4 regions of the Cedecea davisae genome follow, and region 2 is predicted to be linked to each of the others. Evidence: riboswitches for the same ligand, from Rfam matches in the RefSeq annotation. Region 2 holds a riboswitch; each other region holds the start of a gene.

Region 1 (5,437 bases), 2.4 Mb from region 2:
GGGCCGCGGTGGGCGTACTCATCTGGTCAGCCCTGCAATGGCCGCCGCCGCCGCGGTTGCCGGTCATTTTGCTGATATTCGTACATTGAAATAAGAGGAACTACCATGGCAGAGAAATTTATCCAACATACCGGCCTGGTCGTTCCGCTGGACGCGGCGAACGTCGATACCGATGCCATTATACCGAAGCAGTTTTTGCAGAAGGTTACCCGCACCGGTTTTGGCGCTCACCTGTTTAACGACTGGCGTTTTCTGGATGATGCGGGCCAGCAGCCGAACCCAGAGTTCGTGCTGAACTACCCTGAGTTTAAAGGCGCTTCTATTCTTCTGGCGCGTGAAAACTTTGGCTGCGGCTCTTCCCGCGAGCATGCGCCCTGGGCGTTGACCGACTACGGTTTTAAAGTGGTTATCGCCCCGAGCTTCGCCGACATCTTCTACGGCAACTCGTTTAACAACCAGCTGCTGCCGGTAACGTTAAGCGACGAGCAGGTGGACGAGCTGTTTAAGCTTGTCGCCGCCCAGCCGGGGATTAAGTTTGTGGTAGATCTGGAGGCGAAAACCGTTCAGGCAGGCGAGAAAAGCTACTCGTTCGAGCTCGACAGCTTCCGCCGTCACTGCATGTTAAACGGTCTGGACAGCATCGGCCTGACATTGCAGCACGAAGCCGCGATTTCCGGCTACGAGCAAAAATTACCGGCCTTTATGCAGTAACGCTTAGCCCTCTCCTTTTCCGGGAGAGGGCTAAAATTATCAAACATTCTTAACCCGGCTGGTGAGGTAAAGCGCAACAGCAGCCAGCCCCGCCATCAGCCAGTAAACCGAATAGTGACCAAAACTCTCCGCCAGCGCGCCCTGTAAAATCCCCGCCAGAATAACGCCCGTTGAAATACTGTTGGTAAATAACGTAGTGGCAGACCCCGGCCTGCCGGGCATTAAGTCCTGGAACCACAACATACCGATCCCGGCAATAATGCCGATAAACACCGCGTTAAACAGCTGCAAGGCCAGCAGCGCCGTCTTACCGTGAAAGAAAATCAGCCCGAGGTAAAACAGCACGCCAGCCGCCACCGCGACCACCATCATGTTTCGCTTACCGAAGCGCTTCACATAGTAGCCCGCCAGAATCATCGCAGGGATTTCCAGCCCGGCGGCGGTGCCCATTAATAAGCCCGCCAGCTCGTCCGGCAGGCCGAGATCCTGGCTTATCCACAGCGGCATATCGATGATGTACATGGTGTTGCAGGTCCACATCAGCATTGAGGCAATAAACAGCATTCGGACGTTACTGTCCTTCCAGCCGCTGACCTGGGTTATAGCAACTTCGGCGGGTTGCTCAACCCTGGCAACCGAAGGCAAAGCAAAAACGATCAGCGCCAGCGAGATAACAAAAATCCCGGCGGCAATAAGAAACATGGTGGTAAAACCGTATTTCAGCGCCAGCATAAAAGAGAGCGGCGGGCCAATCACCCAGGCAAGCGAGAGCTGGGCGCGCATCACCGAGCTGAACATCACCACTTCCCGCGCGGAGCGGTCAGCATATTCGCGCGCCAGGGCAAAAATTTGCGGCATAGCGGTGTTAGCAATGGAGGCGAACATCACACCAACGGTAATCAACGTCAGATAGTGGCGGTTAAAAGCAAACAAAATGCAGTTCGCAACCGCCATCATACAGCACACCATAATCAGCTTGCGCCTGTCGCCCTGGCTGTCCGATCTCTTTGCCAGCAGCAGGCTGACGGCTATCCCGGCGATGGCGTTAACGGTGTAGAACAGCCCGACCCAGAACGGGCGCACCTCAACTTCTCGTGTTAAAAAGAGGCTAAGCGTTGGGGCCTGTAGCGCACCCGCTATCCCCATCATAAAAGCGACAGCCATAAAAGCGGCATATACCGGGTTAAAACGACGTGCGCGGGTCAAAAACCAGAGCATGGAATGTCCTTAAAAGGCCAGGGAGTCGAAGGCAGAGGCTAAGCGCGTAAATTTTAAACGAAAAAAGCCAGCAGTAAACAGCTGCTGGCCGGTGAAAAGCACCAATACTCAGTCACACATGAGTCGGCGCGGGGGTATTTTCGGGCATCGGGGTTGTAACCTCCCACTGCATCAAGTCTTCGAGCATCCTTAGTCTTTGCTCTACCGTCAGGCGAGCCAGCCATCCAGAACGAACAGATTGTGTCGCAGCAAAGTACTGTTGGAAAAACTTAACAGGTGATGACCGCATCATAAACACCTCCTCGCTTCATCGCCGATGATTATTGACGTAATATAGGGATAGTTAAATTGATGAGTTTCCAGCGGGAGTTCCTCTTTTATGTCTTCGTCACGTCTGCAACAACAATTCATCCGCCTGTGGCAGTGCTGCGAGGGCAAACCACAGGAAACTACGCTTAATGATCTGGCCGAGCTGCTGAGCTGTTCACGTCGCCATATGCGCACATTGCTGAACGCCATGCAGGAAAAAGGCTGGCTAAGCTGGCAGGCCGAAGCGGGCCGCGGCAAACGCTCGCAGCTCACCTTCCTCTACACCGGGCTGGCGCTTCAGCAACAGCGAGCCGAAGATTTGCTCGAGCAGGATCGCATCGATCAGCTGGTGCAAATCGTTGGCGATAAGGCGGCTGTGCGCCAGATGCTTATCTCCCATTTGGGACGCAGCTTCCGCCAGGGGCGCCATATTTTGCGTGTGCTTTACTACCGCCCTCTGCTTAACCTGCTGCCCGGCTCGGCGCTGCGGCGCTCCGAAACCCATATCGCAAGGCAAATTTTTAGCGGCCTGACGCGTATAAATGAGGAAAATGGGGAACTGGAAGCGGATATTGCCCATCACTGGCAGCAAATATCCCCTTTACGCTGGCGCTTCTTTCTCCGCCCCGGCATTCATTTCCATCATGGCCGGGAGCTGGACATGCTGGATATCATTACCTCGCTACAGCGCATCAATACCCTGCCGCTGTTTGCCCACATCACGCAGATAACCTCCCCGACCACCTGGACGCTGGATATTCATCTCAGCCAGCCGGATGACTGGCTGCCGTGGCTGCTGGGCAGCGTTAACGCCATGATCCTGCCGCGCGAATGGACGACGATGCCGGATTTTGCCAGCCAACCCGTTGGCACAGGGCCTTATTCCGTCGCCCGTAATAATCGCAACCAGCTGAAGATCCACGCATTTGATGATTACTTCGGCTTCCGGGCGCTGATTGATGAAGTTAACTTCTGGGTACTGCCGGAAGTGGGGGAAGAGTCGAGCTGCGGCGTGCAGCTCCAGGGCATGCCGGACAGCGAAAAAGCCGTTGAAAGCCGCCCCGAAGAAGGCTGCTACTACCTGCTGTTCGACAGCCGCTCCACGCTCGGCGTTCACGAAGGCGTACGCCAGTGGATTGGCCACATCCTTTCGCCGGTCAATCTCATTTACCGTGCGGCCGAGCAGTATCAGCAATACTGGTTCCCTGCCTACGGCCTGCTGCCGCGCTGGCATCATTCGCGCCCCGGCCCGCTGCCCGCCAGGCCTGCTGGCCTCGAAAGCATTACCCTCACCTACTACCGCGACCATGTAGAACACCGCGTTATCAGCAATATCATGACCGAACTGCTGGCCGAGCAGGGCGTGAAGCTGATTATCCAGGAAGTCGATTACGCCGAGTGGCACCAGGGCGATGCGCAAAGCGATATCTGGCTGAACAGCGTTAACTTTACGATGCCGCTGGAATATTCCCTGTTCGCCCAGCTGTATGAAGTGCCGCTTATCCAAAAATGCATGCCGCTGGACTGGCAGGGCGACGCCCGCCGCTGGCACGGAAAAACCCTTCCTCTGCCGGAATGGTGCAAGCAAATGCTGGAGCGAAACGACGTTATGCCCTTGATTCACCACTGGTTGCGCATCGAAGGTCAGCGCAGTATGCGCGGGGTAAGAATGAACACCCTCGGCTGGTTTGATTTTAAATCCGCCTGGTTTGCGCCACCCGGCCCATAACGCTTTCGTAACACAGAGGAAATCAGTAGAATCCTCCCTGCTCAACGGGGTGCCAGGACAAATTGTCCGCGCTGAGATAATACCCGTCGAACCTGATCCGGATAACGCCGGCGAAGGGATTTGAGACAGTCCGCTCAATTCCTTTGCCCCCTTTTATAAGAGGTGCGAAGTGTTCAAAAAATTACTGCCGCTGCTGGCGCTGGTCGCCGCTCCCGTTTTTGCTAAGCCCGTATTAACCGTTTACACCTACGACTCATTTTCCGCCGACTGGGGCCCTGGCCCGGCGGTTAAAAAAGCGTTTGAGGCCGACTGTAACTGCGAACTGAAATTTGTCGCGCTGGAAGACGGCGTGTCGCTGCTCAACCGCGTGCGCATGGAAGGTAAAAACAGCAAGGCTGACGTGGTGCTGGGGCTGGACAACAACCTGCTGGACGCGGCTTCACAAACTAAACTGTTTGCGCCATCCAATATCGACACCGCCAGCCTGAAAGTGCCCGGCGGCTGGAAAAACAGCACGTTTGTTCCTTATGATTACGGCTACTTCGCTTTTGTTTATGACAAAAACAAGCTGAAAAACCCGCCGAAAAGCCTGAAAGAGCTGGTCGAAAGCGAGCAGAAATGGAAAGTGATTTATCAGGACCCGCGTACCAGCACGCCGGGGCTGGGTTTGCTGCTCTGGATGCAGAAAGTGTATGGCGACAAAGCGCCAGAAGCCTGGCAGAAGCTGGCGAAAAAAACCGTCACCGTCACCAAAGGCTGGAGCGAAGCTTATGGCCTGTTCCTCAAAGGTGAAGCCGACCTGGTCATGAGCTACACCACCTCCCCGGCTTACCACATCATTGAAGAGAAGAAAGACAACTACGCAGCCGCGGACTTCAGTGAAGGCCACTACCTGCAGGTTGAAGTTGCCGGGCGTCTTGCCAGCAGCAAACAGCCCGAGCTGGCGGAGAAATTTATCAAATTCATTACCACCCCTGGGTTCCAGAACACTATCGCTACCGGCAACTGGATGTACCCGGTAACCGACGTGAAATTACCCGCTGGTTTTGACGGGCTGGTGAAACCGCAAACCACGCTGGAGTTTACGCCTCAGCAGGTCGCGGCCCAACGAGCAACCTGGATTAGTGAATGGCAACGCGCCGTCAGCCGCTGATCCCCGGCTGGCTCTATCCAGGGCTATTTGCCGCCACGCTGGTGGTGGCGGTAGCCCTGGCGGCTTTCCTTGCGCTGTGGTTTAACGCTCCGCAAACGGACGTCTCCGCGCTGCTGCAGGACAGCTATATCTGGCATGTTCTGCGCTTCTCTTTCTGGCAGGCCTTTCTTTCCGCCGCACTCTCCGTTTTCCCGGCTATCTTTTTAGCTCGGGCGCTTTATCGACGGCGTTTTCCAGGCCGTATGGCGCTGCTGCGGCTGTGCGCCATGACGCTGGTGCTGCCGGTGCTTGTCGCGGTATTTGGCATTCTCTCGGTT
Region 2 (5,437 bases):
CGAATCGAAGTACATCCCGGCGCTCTGGCCTGCCGGTTACCGCCAAACTGCGCGCTATTGGGATAAAGAAAACTCAGCCGTACCGCGAAGGTACGGCTGTTCATTCTTACGCTATCGTCACTTTGCCGCTCAGATAGACATCCTGCACCGCATTGATCAGCTTCACGCCGTCGGCCATTGATTTCTTGAATGCTTTACGCCCCAGAATCAGACCCATGCCGCCCGCTCGTTTATTGATAACCGCCGTGCGAACCGCATCCGCGAGATCGGTTTCACCGCCCGCCGCACCGCCGGAGTTAATCAGCCCCGCGCGCCCCATATAGCAGTTTGCCAGTTGATAACGAACCAGGTCGATTGGGTTATCGGTGGTCAGTTTGCTGTAGACTTTCTCGTCAGTATAACCAAAGTTCACCGCTTTATAGCCGCCGTTGTTCTCGGCCATTTTCTGCTTCACGATGTCGGCCCCGATGGTTGCCGCAAGGTGGTTAGCCTGCCCGGTTAAGTCGGCGCTTACGTGGTAATCCACTCCGTCTTTTTTAAAGTCCGGGTTGCGCAGGTAGGCCCACAGTACGGTAACCAGCCCCAGTTCATGCGCGCGCTCAAAGGCGGCAGAAATCTCTTCTATCTGCCGGCGAGACTCGGGTGAACCAAAGTAAATCGTCGCCCCAACCGCTACGGCACCCATATTGAACGCCTGCTCAACGCTGGCATACAGCGTTTGGTCATAAGTCGTTGGGTAGCTAAGGGTTTCGTTGTGATTAAGCTTCACAAGGAAGGGGATGCGGTGCGCGTAGCGGCGTGAAACCGAGGCCAGCACGCCATAAGTTGAAGCCACGCAGTTACACCCGGCCTCAATGGCCAGCTCAACAATGTTTTTCGGATCAAAATAGAGTGGGTTCGCGGCGAAAGAAGCACCGGCGGAGTGCTCAACACCCTGATCGACAGGAAGAATAGAAAGGTAACCCGTTCCGGCAAGACGCCCGGTGTTGTACAGCGTCTGCATGTTTCGCAGCACCGCTGGCGGGCGATTATTGTCGACCATGACTCTGTCAACGTAGTCCGCACCGGGCAGGTAAAGCTGATCTGCCGGAATAGTCATACAACGATGCTGTAACAAGCCGTCGGCGTCTTTGCCAAGCAACTGCGCAATATCAGTCATAATACGCTCCCGTAACGGCGGCGGGCACCCTGCCCTCCGCGCAAGAAAAATCCCGGCCCACGCAGTCAAAAAATGTGGGCAGCCCTAATCCTGGTACCCGCAGCGCAGATTCGCCAGTTAAAGCGCACTTTTGCACCCTTTCCAGGAGTAAAGCCAGCATGACACCGGTTACCACCACTCATGGAAGTGATGCACCGGCCCAATGCCGTGCCCGACTTCCAGCGAATCCGCCTGCGCCAACGCTTTCGATAGCCATATTTTTGCCGCAGCCACGGTCTGCCCCCAATCATCATGGCGCGGACGCAGCGCGGCTAACGCGGCAGATAAAGTGCAGCCGGTGCCGTGGGTATTTTTGGTCTGAACGCGTGGCGCGGTAAAACGCTGAGCGTCGCCCCGGGTAAACAACCAGTCCGGGCTTTCCTCATCGTCAAGGTGGCCGCCTTTCATCAGTACCGCCTCGCAGCCCATACCCAGCAGCGCTTCGCCCTGCTCACGCATCTCTTTTTCAGTTCGGGCGTGGGGAGCGTCAAGCAGCGCGGCAGCCTCAGGAAGATTTGGCGTAATTAAAGCTACGCGGGGCAGCAGCCTACGGCGCAGGCTTTCCACCGCCGAAGGCGCCAGCAGCGCGTCTCCGCTTTTCGCCAGCATAACCGTATCCAGCACCACATTTTGCGCCTGATAAAATGCCAGCCGCTCCGCCACCGCCTCAACGATGTCGGCCTCTGCAAGCATGCCTATCTTGGTTGTATCTATGCGCACGTCGCTTAAAACCGAATCCAGCTGGGCGGCAACAAATTCTGGCTCGATACGGTAGACCGACTGCACGCCGCGAGTGTTTTGTGCCACCAGTGCCGTAATCACGCTGGTGCCATAGGCGCCGAGCGCCGAGAAGGTTTTAAGGTCGGCCTGAATACCCGCCCCGCCGCTTGGGTCGGTGCCTGCGATGGTTAAGGCGTTGATTCGTTTCATGCCAGCACCTCCGCATTCAGTTGGTAGAGCGCATCGAGAAACGCGGGCGTAAAACTACCCGGGCCACGGCTGACGGCGATAGCCTGCTCCCCCGCCAGTGACATAAACCGACATGCGCTGGCAACGTTTTCAAGCATTGAGCCGGGCAAAGCGCAGCAGGCTGCCACTACCGCCGACAGCGCACAGCCGGTGCCTACCACGCGCGTCATCAGCTCCCCGCCACCGCTCACCGCAATAATCCTTTCGCCGTCGGTGACGTAGTCTGTCTCCCCGGTTACGGCGACCACCGCCCCGGTTTGCCGCGCTAGTTTCTGCGCCGCAGGCAGCGCGGAAAGGGCATCGTCCGTGCTATCCACGCCGCGCCCGCCGGCCTGCTCACCCGCCAGCGCGAGGATTTCAGAGGCATTACCGCGTATTGCTGCGGGTTTCAGGGCGATAACTTCATGGGCAAAACGGGTGCGGAATGCTAATCCGCCTACCGCAACGGGATCGAGCACCCAGGGCGTACCCGCCTGGTTCGCGGCCTGGATAGCCGCCAGCATCGCGCCCTGCCGCTCAGAGGTCAGCGTACCGATGTTAATCAGTAATGCGCTTGCCAGCGGGCTGAACTGAGCGGCCTCTTCGGCCTCAATGACCATCGCAGGCGCGGCCCCCAACGCCAGCAGTACATTGGCGGTAAAAGTTTGCACAACATCGTTGGTCATACAGTGAACCAGCGGGGAATGATGGCGAAGATGAAGTAAAACGGACGCGGCGCTGGCGCCGGGTAGCAGGTCAGGTTGCATAAGGTTAAGGCTCCTGTCCGGCGTGAAAGAAGGGACGCCGGACAGGCATCTGACTTCCCTACGCTGGCATTATCCAGATCAGGTGGTACGGGTATTTCTCAGCCTTCACAAAGAAGGGCACCCCGAGTCATTTAAAATCAAAATGTTGTGATTAATACATTGTGTTAATCGCGTTCAGAATAATGCCAGCGGGCAAGCATTTAGACAAGCGCCAAACCTGTCCGGCGATTATTTACTTCGCTAAAACCACTGCTAAGCTGTATTCCTGCAACAGATGCGAATTTAGTGTTCAGGGTACTCTGAACCTTTATAAAGGTTCGGCTGGGAACGATAAAAAACACACAGCGGTCAGATAATAGAATATGAAATATATCATTTTGCTTATTCTCGTTATTTCAGTGGTCTACGTGCATTATCGCGGCCGGGTTCGCTTCCGCTTCTGGCGGCAGCTCTCCGATCATTCAACTTTTACCGCCCCGCTCAACGGCTTTATGTATCTGTTTTCCAGGGTGCCCAATACGCCTTATTTAAACGTGCAGACTTTCCCCGAGCTGGCAATTTTGCAGCAGAATTGGGATGTTATTCGCGAGGAAGGGATAAACCTGCAAAGGCTGGAGCAAATTAAAGCCGCAGAGAAATTCAGCGATGCCGGGTTTAACTCATTTTTTAAAACCGGCTGGAAGCGCTTCTATCTGAAGTGGTATGAAAACGCCCACCCATCCGCAAGCCAGCTTTGCCCGAAAACAACCGAGCTGCTGCGCGCCATTCCTTCGGTCAAGGCGGCGATGTTTGCCACCCTCCCGGACGGCAGCCGACTGCCTCGCCACCGCGATCCTTACGCAGGATCTCTGCGTTTTCATCTGGGTCTGGCAACGCCAAATGATGACCGCTGCTTTATCGAAGTGGACGGCAAACGCTACAGCTGGCGGGACGGCGAAGGCGTGCTGTTTGATGAAACCTATATTCACTACGCGGAAAATACCAGCGGCGAGAACCGCCTGATCCTGTTTTGCGATGTCGAAAGACCGATGCGCTACCGCTGGGCGCAGTGGGTCAACCACTGGCTGGGGCGTAATCTGATGAGCGCCGCCTCTGCGCCTAATGATGAAAACGATCGGATCGGGGGAATTAACCGGGCTTTCCGCTATATCTACCAGATTCGCATCGTTGGCAAGAAGCTGAAAAGCTGGAATAAGACGGTTTATTACATCGTCAAATGGATTTTGTTTGGCGGTATCGCGGTACTTATCTGGCGGGCGTTTTAATACGGATTGAGGCCTCTGTTGAAGAGGCCTCTGATAAAGCGAATTACCGCAGCTGACGGCGCAGGCGGCGCGTATCAAAGCTCAGTGAAGTTGCCCCCAGCGCGGAGATTTGCAGCAGCCCTGACGCGATCATCAGGTTCTTCAGGAAGTGCAGCACGGTGTTCTGGTCGGCAAAGTTGTGGTGGAAGAATACCGCCGTCGCCACGGTGAAGATTGCCAGTAACGCAGCAATCAAACGAGTGCGATAGCCCACCAGCAGCAACACGCCGCCTCCCACTTCAGCCGCCAGGGCGATAATGTACCCGAGCAACGGGAACGGCAGCCCTACCGAGGCAATATAGCCCTGCGTCGCCTCAGGCGCGGCAATCTTCCCAAGACCGCTGACGATAAAAATCGCGGCAATCACAATACGACCCACGGTCGCGAAGTTAGTAGCGTATCTGTCCATTCGGGTTTCTCGTTAAATTGATTTAAGGCGCGAGGTCAGTTATCAGGACAGCGCGGCAATCTGCTCTTTTGCCTCGGCAAGCGCCGCGTTTTTAACTTCATCACCGCGGCTTACGCCCTCGGCACGGATCACGGTCACATCGGTCAGGCCAATAAAACCAAGCACCGCTTTAAGATAGGTTTCCTGGTGTTCGAGGAATGCCGCCGGGCTGTCGCCTGTGTACTGGCCGCCTCGCGAGGAAGCGATAAATACCTTCTTGCCTTTTGGCAGCAGACCTTCCGGGCCGTTAGCGCCGTACTGGAAGGTGCGGCCCGCCACACAAACGCGGTCGATCCACGCTTTCAGCTGTGAAGGAATGGAGAAGTTGTACATCGGCACGCCGAGAACAATAACGTCAGCGGCAAACAAGTCGTCGATGTAAGCGCCGCCAACGGCCAGGTCGGCACCCAGTGCGGCATCGGTTACTTCTGCGCCCTGGAAGGCGGCGATGTGTTTATCGGAAAGATGCAGCGCTGGCGCTTCGACCAGGTCACGATAGATAACTGTCGCGTTGGGATGCAAGGTTTTCTGGCGAGCAACAATCTCGGCCGACAGCTGGCGGCTGACGGAGTAACCGCCAAGGATACTGGTATCAATATGCAGAATGGTCGACATGGTTTTAGCCTCCGGGCTGGAACTCTGAGTAGTGGATGAACGGGTAAAGAGCTTTTTCAGGGCAGTGAACATAGGCGCGCTCAATTCTTTGGCATTCGCTGAACATGGCTGCCACTATGCCACCGCCTTTTTCACCCGAATAGCCGTTATATTTCGA
Region 3 (5,437 bases), 160 kb from region 2:
AGCCTTACCCGGCCCGGCTGCCAAACCTGAAGGCAGCCGGGTTTGTCAGGTTTAATGCAGTTCCAGAGCGTAATCGTCCACCGGCGTGATTTTCTTAATCAGCTTATTATCAAACAGGAACTGCTCGTAGGCCTGATAACGTGCGCGATCGAGCTTTGCCGGGTCTGCGGCAAACAGCGGAAGGCTGGCCTGCCAGGCCAGTTTATTCAGCGGGGTGTTTAGCTCAGGATGTTTTTTGGCGAATGCCAGCCAGGTTTCCTGCGGGTGTGCCTGAAGATACTCATTGCCTTTCTTCAGCGCGGCGAGGAATTTCTTTATCTTCGGCTCTGCCGCCGTTTTACGGTTGGCAACGATAATCAGCTCGTCGTAGGCCGGTACGCCGTAGTCTTCAACGTTGAACACGACCGGATCCTTGCCCTGAAGTTTTAGCTCCTGCGCCTCAATATTACGATAGCCGCCAATTACCGCATCCACCTGGCCCGCCAGCAGGGCGCCGGTCAGCTGGAAGTTCACGTTAATTAGCTTCATATCGTCAGGCGAAATATGCTCATGGGCGGCCATAGTCGCAAGCGTGGCCTGCTCGATGCCGCTAACCGAATAGCCTATTTTTTTGCCTTTCAGGCCCGCCGGGGAAGTGATGCTTTTATCCAGGGTCATCACCGTGTTCAGGGGGGTGTTGATAAGCGTGCCAACGCGAACCAGAGGCAGGCCCTGGTCGGCAAAGAAATGCAGCTGCGGCTGGTAGGTAATAGCTAAATCCGCCTGCCCGGCGGCGACAAGGCGAGGCGGCAGAGCCGGGTCGGAAGGCGGGACAATTTTGACGTCCAACCCTTGTTCTTTAAAAGCTCCAATCTGCTCGGCGACCAGGATTGGCGCGTGATCCGGATTAATGTACCAGTCGAGCACCAGAGTCAGTTTTTCAGTAGCGCCAGCCTGAGCGGCCATCGTCGCGCCGAGCAGCAGCCCGAAGGCGGTTTTCTTCAGCATTTTGTTCCCTTAATAAATAGAGACATCATTCGTTTTCCGGCACCCAGGTAATCAGGTGCCTCAGCAGCGCATCCACCGCCAGCCAAAGCAGGACGGTCATCAGCACCAGAATAAACAGCGCGGCAAAGCAAACGTCGGCCTGCATGCGCGCGTTGGCGTTCAGCATCACGTAACCCAGCCCCTCGGCCGAGCCGACCCATTCCCCGATAATCGCGCCGATTGGCGCAACGGCGGCTGCCATGCGCAGGCCGGAACCGAATGCGGGCAGCGCCGCCATCAGCCGGACATGCCTTAACTGCGCCCGGCGTGAAGCGCCCATGGTTTGGGCGAGATCGAGATAGTCGCCGTTGACCCGGCGCATTCCGTCAAAAAAGGCCGAAACCACCGGGAAAAAGATAACCAACACCGCCATCGCCACCTTGGCGCTCATCCCGAACCCAAACCACAGCACCAGGAGCGGCGCGAGGGCAAACACCGGGATCGCCTGGCTGGTGAGCACCAGCGGCATCAGCCAGCGTTGCAGGCGGGGCGAGAAAATCATCCCCAGCGCCAGCAACGCCCCCAGCAGTATGCCGAGCAGCAGGCCGCTGATAATTTCAGATGCGGTAACCAGCGTGTGCCAGGCAAGATAATCCCGGCCATTCCACAACGCCTGCGCTACGGCAGTGGGAGAGGGCAGCAGAAAAGCAGGAATATCGCCCAGAGTGGCCAGCCACCAAAGCACCACCAGGCCGACAAATACCGCCAGGCCGCGGCGCAGGCGAACCAGGACGTGTTCTTTCTCCCCGGTCATTGCGCGGCCCTCATCAGCTGTTGCAGCAACCCGGCCTGGCTTTTCAGCAGATCGGGATCGTCCGGCGCACGCGGAGGCTGCCCGGCAACAACGTGCGTATCGTCGATACCCGCAGGCCAGCGCGACAGCACCAGGATACGGTGGCTGAGGCGGCAGGCTTCCATCGGGTCGTGGGTTATCAACAGCACGGTATTCTCCGCCAGCAGCTCGGCGGCCAGATCCTGAATTGCGGTGCGGGTGATGGCGTCCAGTGCAGAAAACGGCTCGTCCATCAGCACGATGGGCCTACGTTCATATAGCGTCCGTGCGATGGCGGCGCGCTGGCGCATACCGCCAGAAAGCTCTGCCGGTAAGGCGCGAGCGTGACCGCTCAAACCTACCCGCTCAAGCAGATGAGCCGCCCATTGCTGGTCAACCGTTTCACCCCGCAGGCGTGAGCCAAGCGCCACGTTTTCTTCGATAGTCAGCCACGGATAAAGCAGGTCTTTTTGCCCCATCCAGGCCATTCGCCCGGCAATGGGCTGCCCATCGCTGCCGGTAACGCTCCCGGCGTCAGCCTGCGCAAGCCCGGCGATTATCTTCAGCAGGCTGGTTTTTCCCGCGCCGCTGGCCCCGAGCAGGGCAACAAAACTGCCGCCTGCAATATCGAAGTTCAGCTTCTCGAAAATGACCTGCTTACCAAAGTGCAGGCTGAGATCCCGTACCTGAATGCCGGGTGGGGTTAGCTTGCCGGTCATGAGGCGTTTAGCCCCATCTGCCAAAAGGCCGACTCCAGCCGGGTGGCGGTGGTGAAAATCTCCGCCAGTTCAGGTAAGCGGCTTTCGGCACCGCGCTGGTGGCCGACGGTTTCAAGCAGGTTGATAGAGGCCTGCACTCCGGCCAGATAACCCTCATCACCGTAATTGCGTATCCACGAAGCATAAGGATTGCCTTCCATCACCGTGGCAGGGCTGTGCAGCAGGTTCAGGCCAATTTCAGCGTAACCTGCCACGCAGGGCATCAGGGCTGCCAGCAGATCGAGCGCGTCGCCGGAGTGGCCGATGTCCAGTACGTAGCGGGTGTAGTTTATGGTTTCCGGCGCTTCCTGCTGGGCCACAATTTGCTCTTCGCTTAAGCCCCAGCGGGTGCAATAGGCGACGTGCAGCGGTAGTTCGGCAACGATGGCATTGAGCGACGCGGTGGCGGTGCGCATTTCCGGCAGGGTGCGGAGTTTGCTGACCAGCAGGGCATAGGCTCGGGCAAAGTGGATCAGGAATAGATAATCCTGGGTCAAATAACGGCGAAACGCGGCTTCGGGCAGGGTGCCGACGGCTAATTGCTGGATAAACGGGTGAGCAACGTAGTCCTGCCAGTGGCTACCAGCCTGCTGGCGTAACCGTCCGTAAAGACCCTTTTCGAAAAGTGGGGTGAACATTGGACCTCCTGAATAAGTGGAGATCCGGGCACGCTGGGGGTGAGAACAGGCCATAGGCTAAGCGCTATGGCCGACCGTCCCTTCGCTGGCATGACCCAGATCAGGTTCAAAGGGTTCGGCTTACGCCATCTCAGCCCATAACAGGACACCCCTCGGAGGTGCCTGTTATACGATATTTACTTTTTGATTACAATCGCCGTCGGGGAGCCTGGCGGCTGGCGTAACTGTTTCGTTTAGTGCGGTTTACGGAGATTTCGCTGGCGCAGGAGGCGCAATTTTTGTCACTGTAAGCCTGTGATTTCGAGTCTGAGGATAGTCCCCGATGAAAAAAATTGGTTTTCTGTCGTTCGGCCACTGGTCGCCTTCTCCCCAGTCCGGCACCCGTTCAGCGGCCGACGCGCTGTTGCAGTCCATCGATCTTGCCGTTGCCGCCGAAGAGCTGGGCGCGGACGGCGCTTATTTCCGCGTTCACCACTTCGCCCGGCAGCTTAGCTCCCCGTTTCCCCTGCTGGCGGCCATTGGTGCAAAAACTAAACGTATAGAGATTGGCACCGGCGTTATCGACATGCGCTACGAAAACCCGCTCTATATGGCTGAAGATGCCGGAGCGGCAGACTTGATTTCCGGCAGCCGTTTACAGCTCGGCATCAGCCGCGGCTCGCCCGAGCAGGTGATCGACGGCTGGCGCTACTTCGGCTATGTTCCTGTCGAAGGCGAAACCGAAGCCGATATGGCTCGCCGCCATACCGAAGTCTTTCTTGAAGCGCTGAAGGGGGAAGGCTTCGCGGAGCCTAACCCTCAGCCGATGTTCCCAAACCCGCCGGGCCTGCTGCGCCCGGAACCCTATTCCGCGGGATTGCGGGAGCGTATCTGGTGGGGCGCAAGCTCTAACGCCACCGCCGTGTGGGCCGCGCAGCTGGGCATGCATCTGCAAAGTTCGACGCTGAAAAACGATGAAACCGGCGAGCCGTTCCACATCCAGCAGGCTAAGCAGATCCGCGCCTACCGCGAAGCATGGAAAGCGGCGGGGCATACCCGCGAGCCGAGAGTTTCCGTCAGTCGCAGCATCTTCGCCCTGATGGACCAGCGGGACCGCAGTTACTTTGGCGGCAGCGGCAAAGAGGGTGACCAGGTCGGCTATATCGACCAGCAAACCAGAGCTATCTTCGGGCGCAGCTACGCCGCCGAGCCGGAGCTGCTGATCAAACAGCTGGCGCAGGACGAAGCCATCGCCGAAGCCGATACGCTGCTGTTAACCGTCCCGAACCAGCTGGGCGTGGATTATAACGCGCACGTTATTGAATCTATTCTCAAATACGTCGCGCCTGAATTGGGCTGGCGTTAAGCGAAGGCAGGAACCAGAAGGGCGTCGTGATGCATACGGATTTTTACTGGATTAATGAACCTCAGGTGTGGAAACAGGAAAACGGCTCTCTTGCGGTGATAACCGATGAAAAGACCGATTTTTGGCGAAAAACCTGGTACGATTTTGAAAGATTCTCCGGCCATTTTTATGGACGCGAAGTCGCCGGTGATTTTACTTTCCAGGTGAAAGCAAAAGCAGATTTCAGCGCGCTCTATGACCAGGCTGGCATCATGTTTGTGGCGAATAAAGAGCGTTGGCTAAAGGCCGGGATTGAGTTTAATGATGGCGCACCGGCTATCGGCAGCGTGTTAACGCTTGACCAGTCTGACTGGGCAACCGGGCTTTTCCCCGGTGATGCCCGTCAGTTCTGGATGCGCCTGACCCGTAAAGGTGACAGCCTTCGCCTGCAATATTCGGTAGACGGTAAAACCTGGCCTTTGTTGCGGCTGGCGCATTTCCCGGTGACGGAGAAATGCAGCGTAGGAGTTATGTGCTGTACCCCGGAGCGGGGAGGGCTGGCGGTAACGTTCGAAGATATTGTGCTAAGTGATGCGCTGGATAAAGACCTGCACGATTTAAGCTAATGTCTGGACATTCTAAAGCCTGCCCTGGGAGACATGGCGGGCTGTTTTAGCGCGGCTTTAGCTGGTAAATCCAGGCGGTAACCTTCTGGCCCTCAAGGGTTGTGACCTCGACCTTAACGCGGTCGTAGCCATCTTCAAATTCGTCCAGCATCAGCCAGTGCGCATGGAGATTGCTGGATAAGAACAGGTAGCCCTGAACCTGAGGGCCATCTTTATCCAGCACAATGCCGGGGAAGTCAGCGGCAGCTCCCCAGCCTCTCTCATAAAAGGTACCGGTCACATAGCCCGGCAGC
Region 4 (5,437 bases), 1.9 Mb from region 2:
CGCACAAAGAAGCCATAAAAGTGACGTGCTGCCAGCTTTCCAGCTTCTCCAGGCGTAAATGAATTGGGTTCTGTAACATGACGATGTCTCAAAGACGGAAAATTAGCGGCAGTTTACCTGAATCACCTGCCAATTGCTTGCAGGCGCTTAAAGGCCGGGCGTCCGGAGGCAACGGCATCGGCCCAGCGGGTAGGCTCCGGCAGGCGATAACCCGCCATACAGCGCTGTACCCAAAACAGAGCGCTATCCAGGCTAACGCGATGCCCGGTAGAGATAAATAACGGATTACAGCGTTTTTTGCTGCGCCAGACCCACGCCAGCTGCTCGCCTTTATCCATCAGCGGCGCGCAGGCACCCGGCTCGTCGCTGAGCGGCTCAAACTTGCCGCACAGCCGCTTTTTGGCCACGCCGATAGTAGGAACATCCACCAGCAGGCCAAAATGACTGGCGACGCCAAGGCGGCGAGGATGAGAAATGCCGTGGCCATCGACGAATACCAGATCCGGTTTCTGAGACAGCATTCCCCACGCCTCCAGCAGCGCCGGATATTCGCGGAAAGACAAAAAGCCGGGAATATAGGGCATGGTGGTGGCAATGCGGGCCACCCGGTGCTCAACCAGCTCGAGGGAGGGATATTTCAGCAAAACAATAGCGGCCCGGGTCACTTCCCCGCCCTGCTCAAAGCCAACATCGGCCCCGGCTATCAGCCCCGGAGGAGACTGTTCAAGCTCGTCCTCGCGGATGACCTTTGAGGCCAGTTCAAGCTGCTGCTCTCGTAATGCGGCGAGATCCATCTCTTCCCTCCCCGTCAGGAACGGTGATATTGCGCTGATAGGCGGTGTACGGCTTCAACGAAGACGCCAGCATGTTCAGGCGGCACATCCTGATGAATGCCGTGCCCAAGGTTGAAGACGTGGCCTTCTCCCTGCCCGAAACCGGCCAGAATGGTAGCAACTTCTTCTTCGATACGCGCCGGCTGAGCGTAAAGCATCGACGGGTCCATATTACCCTGCAGAGCCACTTTGTGGCCTACGCGACGGCGAGCGTCGGCGATGTCCGTGGTCCAGTCCAGGCCCAGGGCATCACAGCCGGTTTCCGCCATCGCCTCCAGCCACTGCCCGCCGCCTTTGGTGAACAAAGTCACCGGCACGCGGCGGCCTTCGTTTTCACGCAGCAGGCCGTCGACAATTTTATGCATGTAGTAAAGCGAGAACTCTTTATAGTCACGCCCGCTGAGCGCCCCGCCCCATGTATCGAAAATCATCACCGACTGCGCACCCGCACGGATTTGCGCATTCAGGTAGAGCGTCACGCTCTGAGCCAGCTTGTCCAGCAGCAGATGCAGCGCTTTCGGATCCGCAAACATCATCTTTTTAATCACGGTAAAGGCTTTGCTGCTGCCACCTTCAACCATATAGGTCGCCAGCGTCCACGGGCTGCCGGAGAAGCCAATCAGCGGGACTTCGCCCTTCAGCTCGCGGCGGATAGTCCGCACCGCGTTCATCACGTAGCCCAGTTCGCCTTCCGGATCGGGGATCGGCAACTTTTGAATGTCGGCCATGTTCTTAATCGGCGAACTGAAGCGCGGGCCTTCACCGGCTTCAAAGTAGAGCCCAAGCCCCATCGCGTCAGGAATAGTCAGGATATCGGAGAAGAGGATCGCGGCGTCCAGCGCATAGCGGCGCAGAGGTTGCAATGTGACTTCGCAGGCCAGTTCCGCATTTTTGCACAGCGACATAAAATCGCCGGCCTGGGCGCGGGTTGCCTTATATTCCGGCAAATAGCGGCCCGCCTGGCGCATCATCCACACCGGGGTAATATCAACGGGCAGGCGCTGCAGGGCGCGCAGGTAACGATCGTTCTTCAGTTCAGTCATTTTTAGAATTTCCTTTGGCTGTATGCGGGCAGTTTATCACTCATACTCTGCCCGACACAGGGCGACGGTATCTTCAATCAATCGGCGCGCAACGGTTCCCGGCGGCGGAAGCAAAGGCAGCTGGTCGTAGCGATACCAGCCCGCATCCAGCAGCTCCTTCGGATCGATTTTTATCTCACCGCTGTGGTAGTCCGCCGTAAAAGCGGTCATCAGCGACTGCGGGAAAGGCCAGGGCTGAGAAGTGACATACTTCAGGTTTTTCACCTGGATACTGCTCTCTTCCATCACTTCCCGGGCGACGGCCTGCTCCAGCGTTTCTCCTACCTCGACAAACCCGGCCAGAACGGTATACACGCCGCCTCTATGCCGGGTGTGTTGCGCCAGCAAGATATGATCATCTCGGCGGATGGCCACGATGATGCATGGCGCAATTTGCGGGTAATAACGCTCGCGGCAGTGGCCGCAAAGCATGGCCCATTCGCTTTTGCTGGGGTGCATTTCATGGCCACAGTAGCCGCAAAACTTGTGCGAACGGAAGAATTCCGTTAGCTGAACGCCGCGCCCGGCAAGCTGGAAAAGACCGACATCCTGGTCCAGTAATTGCCGTAAAGAACCCATATCTGCCCGGCGATTTTCACGCACCAGCCAGACCGGCTCGCCTTCCCATTCGCCAATCAACCTGCCGCTGGCGCCAATAAGCTGGAACTCGGCGGCGTTACCGTGAGGTAAATCACCTTGTGGCAGCCATATTTTTTGCTCATGGCTGACTATCCACCAACCATGATCTAAGTTTTGAATAACACGTTCCATAACCTGGTGCACATCCCCGAGTTCACTGATATAAACAATTAGTTAATACATTTTGGGTTAGTTTGCGTTCAATCTTTTAACTCACGGAGTCTCGATCATGCTTAACCAGTTAGCCAATCTGACTGAGCGCGTTGGTGGTAGTAATGAGTTAGTTGACCATTGGCTCCAGGCCCGTAAACACCTGTTGGTTGCCTATTACAACATGGTCGGGATCAAGCCTAACAAGGAATCGCACACCGCGCTCGACGAAAAAGCGTTAGATAATTTCTGCCATGGCCTGGTGGATTACCTCTCTTCCGGTCATTTTAGTATTTACGAGCGAATTATCAGCAACCTGGAAGGGAGCAGCCCGCTGCTGAGCGCCGCCCAACTTTACCCCCAGCTGGAAGCCAATACCCAGCAGATCATGGATCTTTATGATTCGCACCTCGAAAACGCCATCGACCGCGACAGCTGGGTCGAGTTTCAGCAGGCGCTTTCCGAGATAGGCGAATGCCTGGAATCTCGCTTCTCGCTGGAAGACAGGCTGGTTTTACTGGCTATCGATAACAATCTGGATAGCAGCGCCAGCGATCCTGCCGGGGTGGCAAGTCCCGCTTGAGTTGTTAGCTATTAACGAGTAATTTACAACTTCCCCGCCGCAAGGCGGGAAGCATTCTTGTCGGAGTGCCGAGTGTGTTATGCACCGGCTGAGACCGTTAATTCGGGATCCGCGGAACCTGATCAGGTTAAAACCTGCGAAGGGAACAAGAGTAATTCTGATTTTGGGTACCCCCGGTTCGGGCGGCCCACATCCAGTACTCCCTCCGTCCTCCCGGCAAGCCACTTCCTGATAAATACTGGAATGCGCTATGTCTGCATCTGAGAAAAATTCTGGTCGCCGCGAATCGCGCGCCCTTGCTACGATAAAACCCTATCCCGCCACCTCAAAGAGGCTCGGCCTGTACCCGGTTGTTGATAGCGTTGAGTGGATTGAGCGTCTGTTAGACGCCGGTGTACGCACCCTCCAGCTGCGAATAAAAGACAAGCGAGATGAAGAGGTTGAAGCGGATGTTGCCGCGGCCATAGCCCTCGGCAAACGCTATAACGCTCGCTTATTTATTAACGACTACTGGAAGCTTGCCATTAAACACGGCGCTTACGGTGTCCATCTCGGCCAGGAAGATATGGACGTAGCCAACCTCGTCGCCATTAGCGAGGCCGGATTACGTCTTGGTCTTTCCACGCACGACAATATGGAAATGGATCGCGCTCTGAGCGCCAGTCCTTCCTACATCGCACTCGGCCACGTTTTCCCGACGCAAACTAAACAGATGCCATCCTCTCCGCAGGGTCTGACTAAGCTGGCAGAGCATATTCAAACGCTCGGCGAGTATTCCACCGTCGCCATCGGCGGCATCAGCATTGACAGAGTACCCGCCGTTCTGGCGACCGGCGTCGGCAGCGTTGCCGTGGTCAGCGCGATCACTCAGGCCGCAGACTGGCGTGCCGCCACCGCCACGCTGCTTGAACTGGTGGGAACCGGCGATGAATGACGCGGACTTTATGCGCTACGGCCGTCAGCTTCTGCTGGAGGATGTGGCTATCAAAGGGCAGGAAAAACTGCTCGCCAGCCGGGTTTTGCTTATCGGGCTTGGTGGTCTGGGCTCTCCGGCGGCGCTGTACCTGGCCGCTGCGGGCGTTGGCACGCTGACCGTGGCGGACGATGACAAAGTGCATATCAGCAACCTGCAACGCCAGATCCTGTTTACTTCCGAAGATATCAATCAGCCAAAGTCTGCCGTAGCCCACCAGCATTTGCAGCGCCTGAACCCGGGCGTAACAGTTGTGCCCTTGCAGGAGAGATTAACCGGCGAAACGCTGCATAACGCGGTAAATGAAGCCGATGTGGTGCTGGACTGTAGCGACAATATGCCCACCCGCCAGGCGGTGAACGCAGCCTGCGTGGCAACCGGTACGCCGCTCGTTACCGCCAGCGCGGTCGGTTTTAGCGGCCAAATGATGGTTCTCGCCCCGCCCTGGGAGCATGGCTGCTACCGCTGCGTCTGGCCGGATGAAAGCGAGCCGGAACTCAACTGCCGTAACGCCGGAATTATAGGTCCGGTCGTTGGCGTGATGGGAACACTCCAGGCGCTGGAAGCAATCAAATTACTTACCGGCATGGCTCCGGCTACCGGCTTATTGCGCCTGTTTGACGCCCGCCAGCACGGCTGGCAGACGCTGAAGATGCAGAAGTCGGCAAATTGCCCGGTTTGCGGAGGGCGAAATGCGCATTCAATTTAATGATGAACCTCTGGAATGTGCCGCTGGCCTGACGCTCGCCGCCCTGCTCGCTCAGCTTGAGCAGGGTAAAACGGGCGTCGCGCTGGCGGTGAACCACATTATCGTGCCGCGTGAGCAATGGAGCGACCATTTGCTGCGTGAGGGCGACTCTATTTTGCTGTTTCAGGCGATTGCCGGAGGCTGATATGTTAAAAATTGCCGATAAAACCTTTTCTTCCCGCCTGTTCACCGGCACCGGAAAATTCGCCTCCAGTCAGCTGATGATCGCGGCGATCCAAGCTTCCGGCTCCCAGCTTGTCACTATGGCGATGAAACGCGTTGACCTGCGCACCCGCAGCGATGAAATCCTGCAGCCGCTTCTGGAGGCGGGTATTCAGCTGCTGCCTAATACCTCCGGAGCAAAAACGGCAGAAGAGGCCATATTTGCAGCTAAACTTGCTCGCGAGGCGCTGGGCACCCACTGGGTGA

What was found. Region 2 has a riboswitch for thiamine pyrophosphate ahead of thiM (hydroxyethylthiazole kinase). Riboswitches for the same ligand answer to the same signal wherever they lie in the genome.
Region 1: it holds a riboswitch for thiamine pyrophosphate, as region 2 does, so the genes downstream of both, thiB (thiamine ABC transporter substrate binding subunit) here and thiM (hydroxyethylthiazole kinase) in region 2, are expected to answer to the same signal.
Region 3: it holds a riboswitch for thiamine pyrophosphate, as region 2 does, so the genes downstream of both, tenA (thiaminase II) here and thiM (hydroxyethylthiazole kinase) in region 2, are expected to answer to the same signal.
Region 4: it holds a riboswitch for thiamine pyrophosphate, as region 2 does, so the genes downstream of both, thiE (thiamine phosphate synthase) here and thiM (hydroxyethylthiazole kinase) in region 2, are expected to answer to the same signal.

What each region holds. Positions count from the first base shown of each region.
Region 1 is NZ_CP172054.1:4,057,486-4,062,922, forward strand. It holds gene leuC (3-isopropylmalate dehydratase large subunit) at 1-94, shown strand, start outside; gene leuD (3-isopropylmalate dehydratase small subunit) at 106-711, shown strand; gene ACG1VR_RS19375 (sugar efflux transporter) at 751-1,929, opposite strand; gene sgrT (glucose uptake inhibitor SgrT) at 2,042-2,221, opposite strand; gene sgrR (HTH-type transcriptional regulator SgrR) at 2,309-3,967, shown strand; TPP riboswitch at 4,003-4,104, shown strand; gene thiB (thiamine ABC transporter substrate binding subunit) at 4,137-5,120, shown strand; gene thiP (thiamine/thiamine pyrophosphate ABC transporter permease ThiP) at 5,096-5,437, shown strand, end outside.
Region 2 is NZ_CP172054.1:1,516,265-1,521,701, reverse strand. It holds gene yegS (lipid kinase YegS) at 1-66, shown strand, start outside; gene fbaB (class I fructose-bisphosphate aldolase) at 107-1,159, opposite strand; gene thiD (bifunctional hydroxymethylpyrimidine kinase/phosphomethylpyrimidine kinase) at 1,328-2,128, opposite strand; gene thiM (hydroxyethylthiazole kinase) at 2,125-2,913, opposite strand; TPP riboswitch at 2,952-3,048, opposite strand; gene lpxO (lipid A hydroxylase LpxO) at 3,276-4,178, shown strand; gene ACG1VR_RS07580 (DoxX family protein) at 4,222-4,626, opposite strand; gene ACG1VR_RS07575 (FMN-dependent NADH-azoreductase) at 4,669-5,352, opposite strand.
Region 3 is NZ_CP172054.1:1,672,710-1,678,146, forward strand. It holds gene ACG1VR_RS08255 (ABC transporter substrate-binding protein) at 52-987, opposite strand; gene ACG1VR_RS08260 (ABC transporter permease) at 1,013-1,780, opposite strand; gene ACG1VR_RS08265 (ABC transporter ATP-binding protein) at 1,777-2,517, opposite strand; gene tenA (thiaminase II) at 2,514-3,194, opposite strand; TPP riboswitch at 3,255-3,357, opposite strand; gene ACG1VR_RS08275 (LLM class flavin-dependent oxidoreductase) at 3,517-4,539, shown strand; gene ACG1VR_RS08280 (DUF1349 domain-containing protein) at 4,569-5,144, shown strand; gene ACG1VR_RS08285 (gamma-glutamylcyclotransferase family protein) at 5,191-5,437, opposite strand, start outside.
Region 4 is NZ_CP172054.1:4,546,312-4,551,748, forward strand. It holds gene ACG1VR_RS21710 (YjaG family protein) at 1-79, opposite strand, end outside; gene nfi (deoxyribonuclease V) at 123-794, opposite strand; gene hemE (uroporphyrinogen decarboxylase) at 809-1,876, opposite strand; gene nudC (NAD(+) diphosphatase) at 1,913-2,686, opposite strand; gene ACG1VR_RS21730 (Rsd/AlgQ family anti-sigma factor) at 2,784-3,287, shown strand; TPP riboswitch at 3,339-3,449, shown strand; gene thiE (thiamine phosphate synthase) at 3,538-4,221, shown strand; gene ACG1VR_RS21740 (HesA/MoeB/ThiF family protein) at 4,214-4,969, shown strand; gene thiS (sulfur carrier protein ThiS) at 4,953-5,153, shown strand; gene thiG (thiazole synthase) at 5,155-5,437, shown strand, end outside.